4 regions of the Arthrobacter sorbitolis genome follow, and region 2 is predicted to be linked to each of the others. Evidence: riboswitches for the same ligand, from Rfam matches in the RefSeq annotation. Region 2 holds a riboswitch; each other region holds the start of a gene.

Region 1 (3,432 bases), on a different contig from region 2:
TGGGATTGCCGATGCGCGAGTAGATGTTGCCGTACTTCTGCAGCGCGAAGAGGTTGGCGGCGTCATTGGTGTCCTTGAACACGAACGACGTCGTCTGGTAGATCGGTACGGCGCGCGCGCCGTGCGTGGCGTCGGGGGTGCCGCCCGCGTGCAGGGCACGCGTACGGAAGCCGAAAGAACGTTCTGCCATCAGATACCTGCCTTGGTGGGTTCGTGGACTGGGAGAGTGGCCTCAGGATCGAAGTCGACCCCCGCCGCGCGCGCGGCATCCGCCTCGAGCTGCCGGACGATCGGGAGGATGTCCGTGCCGAAGGCCGCGACCTCCTCCTGGAAGTGCAGGTAGCAGGTGAGGAAGAGGTTCACGCCGATCTTCTTGTACTCGACGATGCGCTCGGCGATCTGCTCGGGCGTACCGATGAGCTGTGTCTTGAAGCCGTCGTTGTACTGGACGAGGTCCTCGAACGTGGAGTCCGCCCACATGCCCCTGCCGTCCTTCGTCGAGGCTCCGGCTTCCTGCACGGCGTCGCGGAAGCCCTCGACGGCAGGCCGATGCGCCTTCTCGACGATCTCACGCAGCGTGTCCCGGGCCTCCTTCTCGGAGTCGCGGGCGATGACGAACCCGTTGAGCCCGTACCGGGGGTGCCGCCCGGCCTCGGCGGCGGACGCCTGGACGCCCGCGATGTTCTCCTTGAAGCCCTCGAGGTCCTTGCCGTTCGAGAAGTACCAGTCCGCCACCCGACCCGCCGTGGCCTGGGCCGCCGTCGAGTTGCCCCCGAAGAAGACCTCGGGGTGCGGGCGGCCGGGCACGTCCACGGGGGCGGGGCTCAGCGTGAAGTCCCGGATGTCGTAGTACCTGCCCGACTGGCTGTACCCCTCCTCGGTCCACAGGCCGCGCAGCACCCGGATGAACTCCTCGGTGCGGACGTAGCGTTCGTCGTGCTCGAGCCATTCCAGGCCGAAGTTCACGAACTCGTCCTTCAGCCAGCCGGAGACGATGTTGACGGCGGCACGGCCGTTCGAGATGTGGTCGGCGGTGATGATGAACTTCGCCAGGACGCCCGGGTGCCACATGCCGGGATGGACCGCGGCGATCACCTTCAGCTTCTCCGTGGCGGCGAGGAGGGCGAGGGAGAACGACGTCGCCTCGTGCTGCTTGTCCGCTCCGTACGACGCGGCGTAGCGGGTCTGCGACAGGGCGTATTCGAACCCGGCGTCCTCGGCGATCCGGGCGAGCTTCCTGTTGTAGTCGAAGTCCCAGCTGGTGCGCTGCTCGATCGTCGAGACGACCAGGCCCCCGCTGACGTTCGGCACCCAGTAGGCGAATTTCAGGGGGGTTGAAAGGTCGGCGACGCTCATCGGATCCTCCATCGGTCTGGCAGTAGCACCCTTCTGTCGCCGCGTCGGATGCGGAGGCCAGGGTTGCTGCGGCGTCAGTGAGCCAGATCTCTCAGCCGCTCGGGATGGTCAGATCGAGTCTGACACCGAGCCGCCGGGGAACCAAACAATGTGTCCCCGTGTGAGCGAGCCCCGCCGCATGCCGCGCCCGTCCCTCCCGCATAGGGTGGGGGGATGGAGAGCTGGAGGGCGGCGGAGCGTACCCACGAGCAGGGATTCTGGAGCACGCTCCTCTGTGTCGGGGCGGCGCTGACGGCCGCGCTGTCCGGCAGCCTCGTGGCAGCGGCCATCGGCGCTGATCCGACGGCGAGCGCCTGGTTCTACCTGCAGCAGTCGGTGCTCCTCGTCCTCAGTGCTGCATGCACGGGGCTCGCGTTCCGTCGCCGGCGATCGGCCCGTACCGGGGGGTAGGGTACGCGGCGTTATGTGAATGTGACAAAACGTCCGAGCAGTGGCTATGTTCGTCGGGTGCCTCCGCCTATGTGAGGCGCTCCTGGACGAAATGCCGAGCCCCGCCGTCGTCCCGGATACGTTCGCACACATCACGGCGGGGACGGGGGAACCACAGTTCCAGTGGGCGCGCAGCAACACCTGCCGACGTCCTTGGGGTTAAGTCGCATCGCAGCAGCTGATCAGCTGGTGCACGCGCCCGGGTGACTCCCATCCGAACCCGACAGCTCACCCCGCAGGCATGGGAGAGGTATACATCCATGTCACGAAAGATCTCTTCGGCGCGCCACCGCGCCGCAATCGACGGCAATCTCGCACTGCAGGGCCTGTCCCGCGCCGCGAAGGCCCACGCCACCATGGTGGGGCGTCCCGTTGCCGTCGTCGCCGTCACGTCGGGCCTCGCGCTCAGCGTCGTCGGCACCGCCCACGCCGGGTCCTACACGGAGCAGGCCGCGACGCCGGCACCGGCAGCCGTGGCAGCCCAGGCCGCTCCCGCCGTCCAGGCCGCTCCCGCGGCTCCGGCCGCTGCAGCCGACGCGACCCACACCGTCGTCGCCGGCGACACCCTCGGCGGCATCTCGGCGAGCTACGGCGCGGACCTGACCGCGGTCCTCGCGGCCAACGGGCTCTCCCTCGCGTCCGTCATCTTCCCCGGTGACTCCATCGTGATCCCCACGGGTGGAGCGGCAACCGCGCAGACGGTCTCCGTTCCTGTCGCGGTCGCTCCTGCGGCTCCCGTGCAGCAGGCAGCGGTCGTCGCCCCGGCGCCGGTCGTCCAGCAGGCTGCGGCCGTCGCCCCGGCTCCTGCTCCCGCCCCGGCCCCGGCCGTGTCGGAAGCCCCCGGTTCGGGCGTCTACCTGGCCTCGGCCGAGGTCACCCCGGCAGCCGGCGGCGCCGGTGGGACCCTCCTGGCGTCGGCCCAGTCGCAGCTCGCGGCCGGAGCGGTCCAGGACTGCACCGTGCTCGTCGAGAACGCGCTGCACGCAGCCGGGATCGCCGCGGGCGACCTCGGCCCGTCGCAGTTCTTCCAGTACGGCGCGACGGTGGCGACCCCCGCCCCCGGCGACATCGTCATCACCGGTGGCCACGTGGCCATCTACGCCGGTGGCGGCCAGGTCATCAGCAGCGGCATGAACGGGTCGAACCTCACCATGCAGCACCCTCTCTCGGACCTTCCGGGAGCATCCTTCGTCCGGGTCTGATTCCTGAACGAACCACACGCGGGAAGCGGCAGGTGCTTGGACGGGGCGCCTGCCGCTTCCTTCTTTAAGCGGGATCCGTCCGGGCGGGCGGCGGGCGGGTTTCAGCCCCGCGCCGCCAGGACGTGCTGGATCCCGGGGATGCACCCCTCGTTCTGCAGGGACGTGGTGTCCCCGAGGGGGCTGCCCTCGTAGAGTTGCGTCAGCAGGCGCCGCATGATCTTCCCGGACCGCGTCTTGGGGACATCGGGCACGACGACGACGGCCGAGGGCCGCGCGATCGGTCCGATCGCCTCCGCCACATGGGCGCGCAGCGTCGCAGCGACGTCGGCCCCATGGTCCGCGCCGGCGGTGAGGACCACGAAGGCCGCGATGGCGTGACCCGTCA
Region 2 (3,432 bases):
CCGGGCGCCTGGAGGCACCGGATGCGGGGGTACCTCTGCTGCCGTCGGCCGGTGATGGTGCGCGACGATCTCCTGCTGTCGAGGGTACGGAGAGATCTCCAGGCCGGTCAGGGTCGAAAGGCCTCAACCGGCCGGGCGCCCTTGAGCCGGCAGGGGCTTTGTTGAACCGACGAGGACCCGGACCAGTGGCGGGCGGTCGGTGCCCGGCCGTCGTCGACAGCGCGGGGCACTGGACGACGTCCTCCTGGATCGTTCGTCAGGCGGGAACCGGCCCCAGTCGGGTGATGATGTCGATCAATTGCTTGCGCAGCACCTGATCAGGCAATGCAGCCGACACAGCCGCATCTGCGGCTCGTTGATCGATGCGATGGAGGAGGTTCCGTCCTCGCACCGTGATACGGGTTTGCATGGAACGAGCGTCCGAAAAGTCGCGGGCCCTGGATACGAGCCCCTTGAATTCGAGCTTCTCCAGGATCTGTCCGATGGTGGACCCTGTGACCCGTACCAGGGCGGCAAGGTGCGTCTGGGTGATCGGGCCGCTGTCCTCCAGGGCCGTCAGTGTGGTCGCGCCCGCGTGGGTGACGCCCAGATCAGTCAGGCGCTGGGTCTCGTGCTGATCGTTCAATCGGGCGGCCGTACTCAACAGGCGACTGGTGGACCAGTGTGCTGTATTCACGTGCACCTTCTCTCTCATCACTCACCGTAACTCGTGCTTCCTCCCACCGAAGACCCAGGACGATCGCGGAGAACCGGAGGAGCCTGGGACCGAGGGCTGAACCCCCGAGGTGCCGGGGGATCTGCGGGACCGGTTGAGCTCCATTTGCGCGCACCACCGGAGCGGGCACTCGATCGTGGGCATGCCCCGGAGCAGATGGGACGGACAGCGTTGGGCGAAGATCCCTTGAACGAGGTCGAGTCCTACACGCTGAGGGCCTTGTTGATGCGTCTGATGCGGGTGGGCAGGGACAGCTTCTTGCCGTCGTTGTCGACTTCCTGCTTGATGAGGGTCGTCCCGGCGTCCTGGATGGACAGGGCGAGGCCGATCGCGGCGTCCGGGGGCTGGATGAGGCATGCCTCGGGGTTCCCGTCCTTGCCGAGGAGTTCCAGGAGGACGACGTCGTGGGCTGCGATGGTCGTGGCTCCGAGCGGTGTCACGTACTCCCTGCCGGCGGGGATGGGTGTTACCCGGACGACGGGCGGACGGGGCTCGTCTGGGATGGTGAGGGGTTCAGGGGACATCGTGCTCTCCGTTTCGGGCCGTAGGCCGGATGACATTTTTTTGAAGGCCGTTCACCTTCGTGATGCCGAGGGCAGGGTTGCTCGTCCATGAGGTCGCTGTCCAGGAAGGCCGATTCGCCAAATTCGGCGATCTCGGCGTGGCCGGCGCCCCTGACGGATCATGCGTGGCGGGATCGCCTTCCAAGGGAGTCATGGCTGGAGGGTTCTCGTCACACCTGGGTCTTCGTGCCGGTAGATGGACGGGCATGCTGATGGGGGCCGGAGGAGAAGTGCCCGGCGGGGTCTCCCCGCCGGGTACTTCTCGGATCCGTACTGTTCAGTCGTGCGGTAGGACTCTAGGCGTTGACCCGGTAGTAGGAAGGCCCTGAGCCGATGTCAGCGCTGTTGACGACGGTCTGGCCGCCGTTGAATCCGCTGTGGATCGCCTCGCCGCCGCCGATGTACACGGCGTTGTGCGGAACTCCCGCGCCACCGTCTTCGTAATAGATGAAATCACCCGGGTGGGGGACCGCGACGGGGGTCGCCGACTCCATCAGGCCGGCCGGGGATTCATCCCCGACACCACCGACCCCGGCCGCCTTCAGCGCCTGCTCACCCAGAACTGTGCAGTCCTGGCCCGCGCCCAGCTGGGATTCTGCCGAAGCGAGGATCGCCGCGTTGGTGGACGACGCGGGGCTCTCGGGTGCCCCCGCGCCGGGGAAGGTCACGGAGGGCCCGGTCGGGCTCTCCGAGGCGCCATCCGCAGCAGCCCGCGCTGGTGCCGGCGGAGGCCTGGGCTGGAACGCGGACCCCGAGCATCAGCGCCGACGCCGCGCCGAGCGCGGCCACCGGACGGACCACCCTTCCGGGGCTGCTGCTGCGAAGGCGTGGGGCATGGGAAATATTGGACATGTTCAGAACCTCTCCAGATGCCTGCGAGGTGAGCTGTCGGATGCGGATGGAAGTCACCCCGGCCGGAGATGACCCGAACCGTTCTTATGGTCCGGGCCTCGTGCGGCTTGACCCCTAGGACCCCGAGGGGCCCGATCATTGGTTCCCCCGCCTCTGCCAGATGAACGTTGAAACGGAACCTTGCGATAGTGGCAGAGCTAGGCAATCCATCCAAGGGTGCTGCCCCTGATGTCAGGGCACGGCACGCCTTCCACGCTAACTCGGGCTCTTTCCCGATGTCACATCGCGGTCACCTCATCCAGCGCATCAGCAGGGGCTGGCGCCCGCGATCGGCAGGCTGGAAAGTAGCTGAAGCAGGACGGCGCGCAGCACACTCCCGTGCTCGGTCGACTGTTCCTCATGCGAGACAGCTTCTCCGAGCCCGAAACCCTGAACGACCACCCTTCTCGAGCTGGAAACGCCTAGGAGCGCTGCATATTTGCAGCGCCCCTAGGCGTTTCTTGGTGGTGCCGGCGGATCTACCCGCCGATGACCCTACCTGGTGCGGCGGTCCGTGCCGTTGGTGGTGCCGTCCAGGTCGGTGCCGTCGGCGTCGAGGAGTTCGATCTTTTCCTTGCGGACCTCTTCGGTGACGGTTTCCTGGGCGGTGACGGTCTCCTTGTCGAGGCGGACGCGCTCGACCGGGACGGCTTCCTTCTCGACGACGGGACGCTCGGCGTGGAGGACCACTTCGTGCTCCTCCTCGCTGATGGCGGGGCCGTCGTACGCGTCGCCACGGTTGGCGTCGGTGATGGGCTCGCGCTCGATCCGGACCTCTTCGTGGGTCACGGGAACGGTCTGGGTGACGTTCTCGGTGACGACGTACTTGCGCAGGCGTGCACGGCCGGCCTCACGACGCTCGGTGCCGACGTGGAGCTGCTCCTCGGAGCGGGTCATGGCGTCGTCCGTCGTGGGGCCCGAGGTGTCGTAACCGACGGTTCCTGGCGCGTCCTTGCGGTCGACGCGCTCGTCGCCGGCCTGGTAGCCGGCCTCGAACCCGGTCGTTCCCGCGGTCGTGCCGGTCGTGCGGGTGGTGTCCGAGTCGAGGAAGTCCCCATGGGTGTCGCCGGTCGTACCGGTGGTTCCGGTGTGGCCGGAGAGCCCGTAGTGGCGGTAGAGGCGGTCTTCTTCCTCGGGGCTGAGGGCGCCATCGGACTCGATGCGGGGTGCGTCCTTGACCTGGTCCTTGGTGTAACCGATGGTCACATCGTTGCCGTTGACGTTCGCTCCCTGCAGGGGCGCGAAGGACTCCGAGGTGCCGAA
Region 3 (3,432 bases), on a different contig from region 2:
AGCAACGGGGGCGGCCGGTGCGACGGCTGCCGCCGGAGCAGCCACGGGTGCGGCCGCCTTCACTGCCACGGGAGCGGCCGCCCGGGCGACCGGCGCCTGGACCGCCGCGGCGGGTGCAGGGGCTGCGGGCGCTGCGGGCGCTACAGGTTCGACGACGGGGGCCGCCACGACGGGAGCCTCGGCGACGGGTGCCTTGACAGGTGCCTTGGGTGCGACGACGACCTTCGCCTGCACCTTGACGGGCGTCCGGTTGAAGGAGACGACGGAGTCGGCGGGTGCGACGACCGCGGGCCGCGCCGACGACACGGAGACGTTGGAGGCGGCGACGTCGCGCTGCGGCTGCAGGTCGGCCGCGTTGGCGGCGACACCGCTGGTCAGGACGAGGCCCGAGGCCGCGACGATGACGGCGGCCTGGCGGCCTACCCCGGTGGCGTTCGTGGTGACGGCTTTGGCGAGGTTCGAGAAGCCGGCGGTGGTCCGCACTGCTTCTCGATGGCGTGCGGAAATGGCGCGTGAAGACATGGGGGGATACTCCGGTGGTGGTGTTTAGCGGACGCGGACGAAGCTGGCGCCGGGGAGGTCGGACAGGCTGTGGAGGCCGGTGTTCATGCCGTTCAGGCCACCGCTGATGACCTGGCCGTTGCCGACGTAGATCGCGACGTGGCCGCCGGTGATGACGAGGTCGCCTGCGGCAGGGCTGCCGACGACGTCGCCGAACTGGAAGAACTGGCCGGGGGCGAGATCGCCGACGGACTTGCCGACCGAGCGCAGTGCGGTCTCGACCATGGCGGTGCAGTCCTGGGCGACGCCGATCTGGGCGTACGCGGAACCGACGAGGCCGGCGGCGACGCCGGAGGACGGGGCGGCGGGAGCGGGCTGCGGTGCGGGGACCGGTGCGGCAGGCGCTGCTGCCGGCGCGACTGCGGCGGGCGCGGCAGCCGGGGCCGGGGCGGGGGCCGGTGCGGGGGCTGCAACCGGGGCCGGGACCGCGGCGGGGGCTGCAACCGGGGCGGGAGCCGCGACGGGGGCGGGAGCTGCGACAGCGGCGGGGGCCGCGATGGCGGCGGCCGGTGCTGCGACGGGCTCGGCGGGTGCCGGGGCCTCGACGACGGGCTCGGGGGCCGGGGCCTCGACGACGGGCTCGGGGGCGGCGGTGACCTCGACGGCCACGCGGTCGAAGGAGACCGTAGCGGTGGCGGGGACGGTGACCTCGGCCGAGACGACCCGGCTGACGGTCAACGCTGCGGAGGACTGGACTTCGCGCTCAGCGGGGGTGGCGCCGTGGGCCGGCAGGCCGGCGGTCAGGACCAGGCCCGACGCGGCGACGATGACGGCTGCCTGGCGGCCGACGGATCCGGCGTTGGAGGTGACTGCAGTGGACAGGTTCGTCAGCGCACTGACGTTCCGGGCCGCACGGTGGCGGCCCAGTGAAGAGCTATTGGACACGTTGGATTGCCTCTCCCAACGCCTGCGAGGTGAGCTGTCGGATTCGGATGGGAGTCACCCGGCCGCTGCTGTGACACAGCGACTTAACCCCAAGGATTTCGAGAACGAAACCCAGAAATTGGTTCCCCCGCCTCTGCCATGCGATGGTGCGGACGGACCTCGAGCAATGGCAGAGCTAGGCGATTTGCAGGAGGGTGCCGGATCTAGAGCGACTTTGGCACGAGATGAAAGCTACAACAAAAACGCCCTTTTGTCACATTACGGTCACGGAACGGTGTGTTCTTGATGACGACGGCGATTCGGAGGATGATCCCCGGGCTGCGCGCAGAGCCGGTGGACCGGAACGGAGCCGGCATCTCCGTTCCGGTCGGGCCGGCACGGGCTGCGGACGCCTGGAAGGGGCCGTCAGGCGGCGACGTCGTCGGGTGACGGCTGGATCGGTCTGCGCCTTCGTCAGGCCGCGACGGAGACGAACACGTGCGAGGCGACCTCGGGCGGCAGCTCGAGAGCGCCCTCGACCCCCGGGACGCGGACCGACACGTAGCCGCCCACGGACTCCAGGTTGAGCTGCGCGCCGGGGCGGAGGCCGCCCTCGTCGAGCTGCGTGAGCAGTTCGGGGTCCACCTGGATCGGCTCGGCGAGGCGCACCAGCGTGACCTGACGGTCGGGCGAGTAGGTGCCCATGGCGGACAGCAGGGTCACGACGCCGTCGGTGAACCGCTCCGACTCGACCCCTCCGATGGCGGCGAGGCCGGGGATCGGGTTGCCGTACGGCGATTCGGACGGCCTGCCGAGGAGTTCGTAGAGCCGCCGTTCGACGCGCTCGCTCATCACGTGTTCCCAGCGGCAGGCCTCGTCGTGGACGTAGGCCCAGTCGAGGCCGATGACGTCGCTGAGCAGGCGTTCCGCGAGACGGTGCTTGCGCATGACACCCGTGGCCCTGCGGCGGCCGAGCTCCGTGAGTTCGAGGTGCCGGTCCCCGGAGACGACGACGAGCCCGTCACGCTCCATGCGACCGATGGTCTGGGAGACGGTCGGCCCCGAGTGGCGGAGGCGCTCGGCGATGCGCGCGCGGAGGGCGACGATGTTCTCTTCCTCGAGTTCAAGGATGGTCCGCAGGTACATCTCGGTGGTGTCGATGAGGTCCGTCATGCGGTTCTACTCCTTGGTGCGGTGCGGGTGCGCGGCTGGAGTGCCTCACGCCGGTGAGACGAGCCACAGCCGCCACGGCAGGCTCCGCCCCACGCCCCCCAAGGTTAACCCATGGCGCGACAGGCTCGGCAATCGGACGGAAGGGTCCGGGACGGTCACCTGCAGGCACCGTCCGGGGCGTTCACAAATGGAGGCCGCCGGAGCGCTGGGGCAGAATGAGGGCCGTACCCGCCGCCGACAGCTGGAGCACCTCATGAGCGACTCGCCCCGCATCCCCGAACACCTCCTGCCGACGGACGGTCGCTTCGGCGCCGGGCCGTCGAAGGTACGGGAGGGGCAGCTCGACGCACTCGCGGCCGCGGGCCGGTCGCTGCTCGGCACCTCCCACCGCCAGGCACCGGTCCGGGACCTGGTGGGCCGCGTGCGGGCGGGCCTCAGCACGTTCTTCGGTGCTCCCGACGGGTACGAGGTCGTCCTCGGCGTCGGCGGTTCCACCGCGTTCTGGGACGTCGCGACCTTCGGCCTGGTCGAGCACAAGGCCCAGCACCTCTCCTTCGGCGAGTTCGGGTCGAAGTTCGCCTCGGCGACCAGCAAGGCGCCGTTCCTCGAGACGTCCACCGTCATCACCTCAGCACCCGGGACGCGCCCCGAGCCTGTCGCGGAGGCCGGCGTGGACACCTACGCCTGGCCCCAGAACGAGACGTCCACCGGTGTCGCCGCTCCGGTCCGGAGGGTCGACGGCACGGACGACGGTTCGCTCGTGATCGTCGATGCCACGTCCGCAGCGGGAGGCCTCGACGTCGACGTGGCGGAGGCCGACGTCTACTACTTCGC
Region 4 (3,432 bases), on a different contig from region 2:
TCCTGGACGCTGCTCGCCGACGGGGCCGGTTCCCCGACCCGGCCCGGCAAGCCCGTCCCGGGCCCCGCTGCCGACGCGGGCGCCACCGCCGCTTCCGGCCCCGCCTCCAACCCCGCCTCCAACCCCGCCTCCAACCCCGCCTCCGGCATCGTCGACGGATCCTGAGTGCCCGAACTCCCCGAGGTGGAGGTCGTCCGCCGGGGTCTCGCCCGCTGGGTGACAGGACGCCGCATCGAGGCCGTGGAGGTTCTCGACGCCCGGTCGCTCCGTCGGCACGTGAACGGTGTCGAGGACTTCGCGGGGAACGTCACCGGCTCGCGCGTGACCGACGTGGTGCGGCGCGGGAAGTTCCTCTGGCTGGTCCTCGAGGACCCCGACGCTGCCGGGCCCCCGCACGTGGCACTGATGGCACACCTCGGCATGAGCGGGCAACTCCTGATCGAGGAGCCCGGCGCTCCGACGGAGAAGCATCTCAAGGTCCGCCTGACCCTCTCCGCGGCCCTCGACGACGACGGTGTGCCGTTGCCGGCCGAGCTGCGCTTCGTGGACCAGCGGATCTTCGGCGGCATGTTCGTCGCCGACCTGGAACCGACCGACGACGGCCACCCGGGCGGGCAGGGGCAGGGGGACCTGCCGCTCGTCCCGCACCAGGCCGCCCACATCGCACGGGACCTCCTCGACCCCGCCTTCAGCCCCGAGGCCTTCCATGGGCGGATCAGGGCGCGGAGGACCGGCCTCAAGCGCGCCCTGCTCGACCAGGGGCTCGTCTCCGGCATCGGCAACATCTACGCGGACGAGGCCCTGTGGGCCGCGAGACTCCACTACGCCCGGCCCACCGATACGCTCCGCCGGCCGGACACACTCCGCATCATCGGTGCGGCCACGGACGTCATGACCCGTGCACTCGCCGCCGGAGGGACGAGCTTCGATGCCCTCTACGTCAACGTCAACGGCGCATCCGGCTACTTCGCACGGGACCTCGAGGCGTACGGACGTGCAGGGCAGCCGTGCCGCCGCTGCGCCTCGGAGGGCCGCGAGACGCTGATCCGCCGGGAAGCGTTCATGAACCGGTCCTCCTACCTCTGCCCGCACTGCCAGCCGAGACCGCGGAACGCACGGCCGTAGACCCGTCGGCACCGGGAGTGATCTTGCCCTCGTGATCTAAACGTGACAATCGAGGAACCACCGCGTACCGTTGAACCCGCGTCCGTTCCAGCAAGGAGGGGCGCCCATCCTCTTTCTGCCGAACCCTGTCGATGAGGATGGACCGTTCGCACAAACCATTCGACAGGGGCGGGGGAACCAGTAGCGGACTCCATGTGAGTCCTTGGGGTAAAGACACGCGTCGACCAGCTTGGGGGCGATGGTCGACAGGTGTGTGTCCGGATGTCCCATCCGAACCCGACAGCTAACTTCGCAGGCATTGGGAAAGGCATCAGCATGTCCAAGAAGAGCTCAATCGCGCGCCACAGGGCAGTCCCCACGCGCACCAACCCCTTCATCACGGCCTCCCGCGCCGTCACCGCCAGTGCTTCGGTGGCCGGCAAGCCCGCCGCCGTGGTCGTCACCGCTTCCGGCCTCCTGTTCGGCGCGGCCCTGCCGGCCAGCGCCGCAGGCGAGATCAGCGTGGACACCCAGGCGGCCGCGGTCAGCACCGCCGCCGCAGGGACCTACACGGTGCAGGCGGGCGACACGCTCGGCAGCATCGCGGCGTCCCACGGTGTCAGCCTCGAAGCCGTCTTCACCGCCAACGGCCTCGGCAGCAGCTCGGTCATCTACCCGGGCCAGTCGATCTCCCTCGGCGGCTCCGCAGCCCCCCAGCAGTACTCCGCCCAGTCGGCGTCCATCGTGGCGGCTCCGGTCGCGGCCCAGGTCGCGGCCCCTGCTGCGGCTCCCGCCGTCTTCGCCGGTAACTCCACCGGCATCAGCACCCAGTCCGCGGCCTCGACCGCGCGGATCCCCGCCGGGCCGGTCGCCGGTATCGCCGCGACGGCGATGCAGGGCGTCGGTTCGGGCTACGTCTACGGCGGAACCGCCTTCGGCGCCTGGGACTGCTCCGGCTTCGTGCAGTGGGCCTACGCCCAGCAGGGCATCAGCCTCCCGCGCACCACGTGGGCGCAGTTCGCCTCCATGACGCCCACCAGCACCCCCCAGCCGGGTGACCTGGTGAGCCAGAACGGTGGCAGCCACGTCGGCATCTACCTCGGCGACGGCCAGATGGTCAGCGCGCTGAACCCCTCGCAGGGCACGCTGGTGCACTCGGTCGACGTGATGGCGGTCGACGGCTACTACACGCGCTAACCGCGACAGCCCATGGGCCGGCCGGACAAGGCCGGCGGCAGGGCGCACGAACGCTGCAGAAGGGCGGGATGCCGGGCATCCCGCCCTTCTCCGCGTCGGTCTCCGGGTGTAAATTCCGGCGGGACACGCCTACCCGAAGGAGCACCGATGTTTCGAGGATTCGCCACCATCAGCTTCTACGCGGACGATCTCGCCGCAGCCCGCGCCTGGTACACGGAGCTGCTGGGGATGGGACCGTACTATGCGTTCCCGCAACCGCCCGAACCTCCCGCCTACCTCGAATTCCGGGTGGGCGACGACGAGGACGAGCTCGGGTTCATCGACAGGCGGTACGCGCCGTCCGGTGCGTCGCATCCCCCGGGCGGTGCCGTGATGTTCTGGCACGTGGACGATCTGCCCGCCACGCTGGACAGGCTGCTCGGCATGGGCGCGACCGAGTACGAGCCCGTCACGGAACGGGGGACCGGCGGGTTCAGGACGGCGTCGGTCGTGGATCCGTTCGGCAACGTGCTCGGGCTGATGAACAATCCGCACTACCTCGAGGTCCAGGCCCGGCGGGCATGACCCGGCCGCCCTGACGGGGACCCCGGAACGACTAGGCCCGGCGCGCGTAGTGGCGGGTGAGCCGCTCGAAGCCCTCCTCGATCCCGACGGACGGCTCCCAGTCGAGGACCGCGCGCGTGCGCCGCTGATCGAACCAGTGCGCCGTCGAGAGCTGCTCGGCGAGGAAGCGCGTCATCGGAGGTTCCTCCGTGCGGCCCGAGGCGAGCCAGGCCCGCTCGATGAGCGCCCCCGCGCCGCGTGCGACCGCGCCCGGCACCGACCATGCGGGCGGCTCGACCCCTCCGGCGCGGCAGATCCCCGCGAGCAGTTCCGCGATGGGCCGCGGTTCGCCGTTCGTGACGACGAGGGCCCGACCCTGTGGCGCCTCCCCTCTGCGCCGGCCGGGGGCGATCGCGGAGGCCTCGGTGTTGACGAAAGTAGTGTCGATGAGGGCGGTCCCGCCGTCGAGCAGCGGCAGGCGGCCGCGGCGTGCGCGGTCGATGACCCGCTCGACGAGCTGCGTGTCGCCGGGCCCCCACACGATGTGCGGCCGGACCGCCGCGACGCGGAACGCCGGGGTCGAGCGGG

What was found. A riboswitch is a leader RNA that binds a small molecule or an ion and turns the genes downstream of it on or off. The one in region 2 is predicted to bind cyclic di-AMP.
Region 1: linked by a shared signal. The riboswitch ahead of ACX80K_RS14380 (LysM peptidoglycan-binding domain-containing protein) and the one ahead of ACX80K_RS12900 (NlpC/P60 family protein) in region 2 are both predicted to bind cyclic di-AMP.
Region 3: linked by a shared signal. The riboswitch ahead of ACX80K_RS14850 (hypothetical protein) and the one ahead of ACX80K_RS12900 (NlpC/P60 family protein) in region 2 are both predicted to bind cyclic di-AMP.
Region 4: linked by a shared signal. The riboswitch ahead of ACX80K_RS00875 (C40 family peptidase) and the one ahead of ACX80K_RS12900 (NlpC/P60 family protein) in region 2 are both predicted to bind cyclic di-AMP.

Annotation. Positions count from the first base shown of each region.
Region 1 covers NZ_JBTNDM010000009.1:88,184-91,615, reverse strand. The annotation lists gene ACX80K_RS14395 (O-acetylhomoserine aminocarboxypropyltransferase/cysteine synthase family protein) at 1-190, opposite strand, end outside; gene sfnG (dimethylsulfone monooxygenase SfnG) at 190-1,356, opposite strand; SAM riboswitch class I at 1,362-1,467, opposite strand; gene ACX80K_RS14385 (hypothetical protein) at 1,570-1,806, shown strand; cyclic di-AMP (ydaO/yuaA leader) riboswitch at 1,890-2,100, shown strand; gene ACX80K_RS14380 (LysM peptidoglycan-binding domain-containing protein) at 2,106-3,047, shown strand; gene acs (acetate--CoA ligase) at 3,149-3,432, opposite strand, start outside.
Region 2 covers NZ_JBTNDM010000007.1:38,379-41,810, forward strand. The annotation lists gene ACX80K_RS12890 (MarR family winged helix-turn-helix transcriptional regulator) at 257-676, opposite strand; gene ACX80K_RS12895 (hypothetical protein) at 919-1,239, opposite strand; gene ACX80K_RS12900 (NlpC/P60 family protein) at 1,575-1,946, opposite strand; cyclic di-AMP (ydaO/yuaA leader) riboswitch at 2,135-2,307, opposite strand; gene ACX80K_RS12905 (YsnF/AvaK domain-containing protein) at 2,665-3,432, opposite strand, start outside.
Region 3 covers NZ_JBTNDM010000010.1:47,759-51,190, reverse strand. The annotation lists gene ACX80K_RS14855 (NlpC/P60 family protein) at 1-522, opposite strand, end outside; gene ACX80K_RS14850 (hypothetical protein) at 547-1,446, opposite strand; cyclic di-AMP (ydaO/yuaA leader) riboswitch at 1,452-1,605, opposite strand; gene ACX80K_RS14845 (metal-dependent transcriptional regulator) at 1,900-2,598, opposite strand; gene serC (phosphoserine transaminase) at 2,852-3,432, shown strand, end outside.
Region 4 covers NZ_JBTNDM010000001.1:185,015-188,446, forward strand. The annotation lists gene rnc (ribonuclease III) at 1-165, shown strand, start outside; gene mutM (bifunctional DNA-formamidopyrimidine glycosylase/DNA-(apurinic or apyrimidinic site) lyase) at 166-1,125, shown strand; cyclic di-AMP (ydaO/yuaA leader) riboswitch at 1,263-1,438, shown strand; gene ACX80K_RS00875 (C40 family peptidase) at 1,441-2,301, shown strand; gene ACX80K_RS00880 (VOC family protein) at 2,449-2,865, shown strand; gene ACX80K_RS00885 (NAD-dependent epimerase/dehydratase family protein) at 2,897-3,432, opposite strand, start outside.